DNA from 2 places in the Pseudomonas sp. AK181 genome. Region 2 is predicted to be linked to the other one. Evidence: riboswitches for the same ligand, from Rfam matches in the RefSeq annotation. Region 2 holds a riboswitch; the other holds the start of a gene.
The links. A riboswitch is a leader RNA that binds a small molecule or an ion and turns the genes downstream of it on or off. The one in region 2 is predicted to bind cobalamin.

Region 1: another riboswitch for cobalamin. It lies ahead of cobO (cob(I)yrinic acid a,c-diamide adenosyltransferase); the one in region 2 lies ahead of V8689_RS18870 (ABC transporter substrate-binding protein).

Annotation. Positions count from the first base shown of each region.
Region 1 covers NZ_CP146348.1:4,432,548-4,434,745, reverse strand. Annotated here, with positions in the region: gene V8689_RS20210 (PQQ-dependent sugar dehydrogenase) at 1-747, opposite strand, end outside; cobalamin riboswitch at 847-1,093, shown strand; gene cobO (cob(I)yrinic acid a,c-diamide adenosyltransferase) at 1,174-1,785, shown strand; gene V8689_RS20200 (cobyrinate a,c-diamide synthase) at 1,782-2,198, shown strand, end outside.
Region 2 covers NZ_CP146348.1:4,142,366-4,144,563, reverse strand. Annotated here, with positions in the region: gene V8689_RS18875 (FecCD family ABC transporter permease) at 1-64, opposite strand, end outside; gene V8689_RS18870 (ABC transporter substrate-binding protein) at 61-1,071, opposite strand; cobalamin riboswitch at 1,187-1,379, opposite strand; gene V8689_RS18865 (DNA/RNA non-specific endonuclease) at 1,502-2,198, opposite strand, start outside.

The DNA.
Region 1 (2,198 bases), 290 kb from region 2:
GCCGCTGGCGCGGTCGACTTCCCAAATGGCGGCGCGGCCCTGTTCGGCTTCCAGGCCGTTTTCGCCGACGTTGCTGTTGGAGCCGACGCTTACGTACAGCTTGCTGCCGTCCTGGCTGGCCACGACGTTTTTGGTCCAGTGGTGGTTCAAGGGGCCACCGGGTAAATCCACCACCTTGGTGCCTGGGGAGGTGATCGCGGTTTCACCCGGCTGATAGGGGAAGCGCAGCAATTTATCCGAATCGGCCACATAGAGGTCGTTGCCCACCAGGGCCATGCCAAACGGGGAATTGAGATTCTCCAGGAACACCGTGCGTGTTTCTGCCACACCGTCATGGTCGGCATCGCGCAGCAAGGTAATGCGGTTCGGGCTCGGTACGCCGGCGCCAGCGCGGTCCATGACTTTTTCCATCACCCAGCCACGTACGCCTTTGGCGTCGTCCGGCTTGGGCGGTGCATTGGTCTCGGCCACCAGCACGTCGCCGTTGGGTAGCACATAGAGCCAGCGCGGGTGATCCAGCCCTTCGGCGAATGCGGCCACTTGGGTGCCGGCGGCGGCGACGGGCTTGGCGCCTTCGGGCCAGCCGATGGCCGGGGCGATATTGACGGTGGGGATCAGCGTCTTGTTCGGCTCCGGCAGCCGGGGCGAGGGCCCGGTGCCATCGGCGACCTGCAGGGTCGAGCTTTCGCCGCACGCAGCGAGGCTGCCGGCGCACATGATCAGTAGGGCGAGTCGGGTTTTAGGCATGGTTTTCTCCTTGATACCTGTAGGGGTAGAGAAGCACGAACGGCGGATGGTTCAAGTACAAGGCCAGCTTTAATTGACGCTCCACCCCCAACCCACTAACCTTCGCGGCTTGTTCCAGGTGCTCTGTGGCGTACGCGTCGACGGAGTGAAACAGGGAAGCCGGTGAGTGAGCGCACTTGTACACAGTGCTGCCGCGATTCCGGCGCTGCCCCCGCAACGGTAAATGAGTCAAGACGGTGCTGTTTGCCACTGTATCGCGTGCGATATGGGAAGGCGCACCCTCGGCTGCTTTCTATAAAAAGCGCCACTCATGAGCCCGGAGACCGGCCTGGATCATCCAACAGCATCACGGTGGGCGATGCTTGGCTGTCTGATTTTTTCTTTTTCCTGCCCGCCGTTTTTGTCCAGCCCCAACGGAGAGCTGCCATGACTGATTCCCCCGACCGCGACGAACGCCACCTGGCGCGCATGCTGCGCAAAAAAGCCGTGATTGACGAGCGCATCGCCAATTCCCCCAACGAGTGCGGCCTGCTGCTGGTGCTGACCGGCAACGGCAAAGGCAAGAGCAGTTCGGCGTTCGGCATGTTGGCCCGCGCCATGGGCCATGGCATGCAATGCGGTGTGGTGCAGTTCATCAAGGGGCGTAACAGCACCGGCGAAGAATCGTTCTTCCGCCGCTTCCCCGAGCAGGTGCGCTTTCACGTGATGGGCGAAGGCTTCACCTGGGAAACCCAGGACCGCCAGCGCGATATCGCCGCCGCCGAAGCGGCTTGGGCGGTATCTCGGGCCATGTTGAATGACCCCTCCATCGGCTTGGTGGTGCTGGACGAACTGAACATCGCCCTCAAGCACGGGTATCTTGATTTGGACCAGGTACTCAGCGACCTGCAAGCGCGCCCGCCCATGCAGCATGTGGTAGTCACCGGCCGTGGCGCCAAGCCTGAACTGATCGAAATGGGCGACACCGTCACCGAAATGGGCATGCTCAAGCACGCGTTCCAGGCCGGTATCAAGGCACAAAAAGGCGTCGAACTTTGAATCAGCCCCGTCATTGCCCGGCCGTATTGATCGCCGCTCCGGCGTCCGGCCAGGGCAAAACCACGGTCACCGCCGCGCTGGCGCGTTTGCACCGCAACCTGGGACGCAAGGTGCGCGTGTTCAAATGCGGGCCGGACTTTCTCGACCCGATGATCCACGAACGTGCCAGTGGCGCGCCGGTTTACCAGTTGGACATGTGGATGGTGGGCGAGCAGGAAAGCCGTCGTCTGCTCTGGGAAGCAGCGGGGGAGGCTGACCTGATTCTCATCGAAGGCGTGATGGGCCTGTTCGACGGCACGCCTTCCAGCGCTGACCTGGCGCGGCACTTCGGTGTACCTGTGCTGGGTGTGATCGATGGCACCGCCATGGCCCAGACATTCGGCGCCCTGGCTTTGGGGTTGGCGCGCTATCAA
Region 2 (2,198 bases):
CGATGGCCACGCCAGCGAGCAGGGCGAGCAACAGCAGGGCGAGGGCAAGGAGGGTGCGCATCATTGGCCCAGGTCGTAGCCGTCGATGGCCGTAGCGAGTTGTTCCAGGCCGTCGAACGTGCGCAGGCTGGCCTGCAGTGCCAGGGCGTCGAGGATGATGATGCGGTTGTGTTTCACCGCGTCCATGTTGCGGGTGACGGGGTCGCTGCGCAGGAAGGCGAGTTTCTTCTCGTGGTCGTCGGCGGGGTAGCGGCGACGGTCCATGCGTGCAATCACCAGGAAGGTGGGGTTGGCCTTGGCGATGGTTTCCCAGCCAACGGCGGGCCATTCTTCATCGGACTGCACCACGTTGTGCAGGCCCAGGGTGTGCAGCATGAATTGCGGCACGCCTTTATGGCCGGCCACATAAGGGTCGCTGGCCATCTCGGCACTGGAGAACCACACCAGTGCGCTGGCCTGCTTCAAGCCTTTGCCCTGGGCGGTGGCGATGGATGCGGCCAGGCGCGCCTTGAGCTGATCGTTCAATTGTTGGCCGCGCGCCTGCACGTCAAAAATCTGCGCCAGTTGGTGGATGCTCTGGTAAATCGTCTCGATGCGAAACGGCTGCAACCGCGTGCCGTCGGCGCCGACCAGGTTGTCCTTGGCCTCGCAATCGGACGGCAGCACGTAGGTGGGGATCTTCAACTCATGGAATTGCTCACGGGTGCCGACCACGCCTTGCGGGCCCACCACCCATTCCAGTTCGGCGGCCACCAGTTGCGGGCGCTTGGCGATCACTGCTTCAAAGCTCGGCTCGTTGTTGGCCAGCCGCTCGATGCGGTCGTTCTGTGCTTTGTACTGTGGCAACACGTTGTTGAACCACAGCGACGTGCCTACCACTTTATCGCCCACGCCCAAGGCATAAAGCATCTCGGTGGCGGCCTGGCCGATGCTCACGCTGCGAGCGGGCGCTTGTTGGAAGGTCAGGCTGCTACCGCAGTTTTCCACGGTCAGTGGGTAGTGGCTTGGCGCGGCGTGTGCCAGGGCGCAGGCACTCAGGCCTGCGAGCAGGGCGGTAACACGTGGCAGCATGGGGCGATCTCCGAGTGAGCCATGGGTGCAGCTGGGGAGTTACGGCTCGGAAATACGCCCTGGGGCGCTACAGGTGCGCAGGGCCAGGATGTCCTTCCCGGACACCCCGCCGGTTAGTGATGTTGCTGGGCCGGCAGGTCTCCTGACTGATGCGTCATCGCCAAGCCCCAGCCTTCCCGGACGAGGTCCAGTGGCATTCAGGGGCAGGCTCAGCACCTACAGTTGCGGGGGCAGTTTCGATTGGCGCCTGGGCGGCGTTTCGAATTCCCTATTAGTCCCACGTGGGAACCGGCGCCGGTATGGTAAGCGATCAAGCCCTGTAGGAGCGAGCTTGCTCGCGAAGAACTTGAGAACACCGCGGGGCATCAGGCGCCCCTGCGTTATCGTTGACGGTCTTCGCGAGCAAGCTCGCTCCTACAGGGGGCACTGGTTAGAGTCGAATGTCTTGGGGGCCGCGGATCAGGGCCTCGATGCGCGTGCCGGTGGCGCGCTCTTCGTTGCTGAAGCCGTCGTAGTCAGCCAGTTGGCCGAAGCGAATGCCGGTCAATTGCTCGATCGCGATCACACTGCGCTGGTAGGTTCTGAGCTGGCCGAACACCAGGTCCAATTGGTCCAGCTCGCGGCGCTGGTCAATCATGTAGGCGCTGGCAGACGGTTTGCCGTCATCGCTGAGGTAGGCCACCACTTTCCAGAATGCCTGGGGGATTTTTACCCCGCGATACACGCGGTCGTTGTCGCTGAACACCGGGCCGCTGAACACCGTGGCCCGGGCTTTCCAGCGCTGGGTGTTGTCGAGGATATAGTCCTCGAGTTCCAGCCAGGTCTTCTGGTTGAAGCCGCTCATCTGCGGCGAGCAGTTGGTGAAGTGGAAGGTGTCGAGGTTGGCCGTGTTCGCGTCGTCGCCCCAGTTGGGGTCCTGGCGGCGCACCAGGTGGCCGCGGTCCAGGCCGTTGCCGGCGTACAGGTCTTCACCGACCTGGGCGTCGGTGGGCAGGCGGCCATCGTAGGCCCAGGTGTCGTTGCTGCGCACGATGTCCACATGCTTGGCGCCGTCGATATTTACCCCCACGTACAGCGCCAGTCGTCGAGAGCGCGACATGGTGATGGAGAAATGCGTGTAGTCCAGA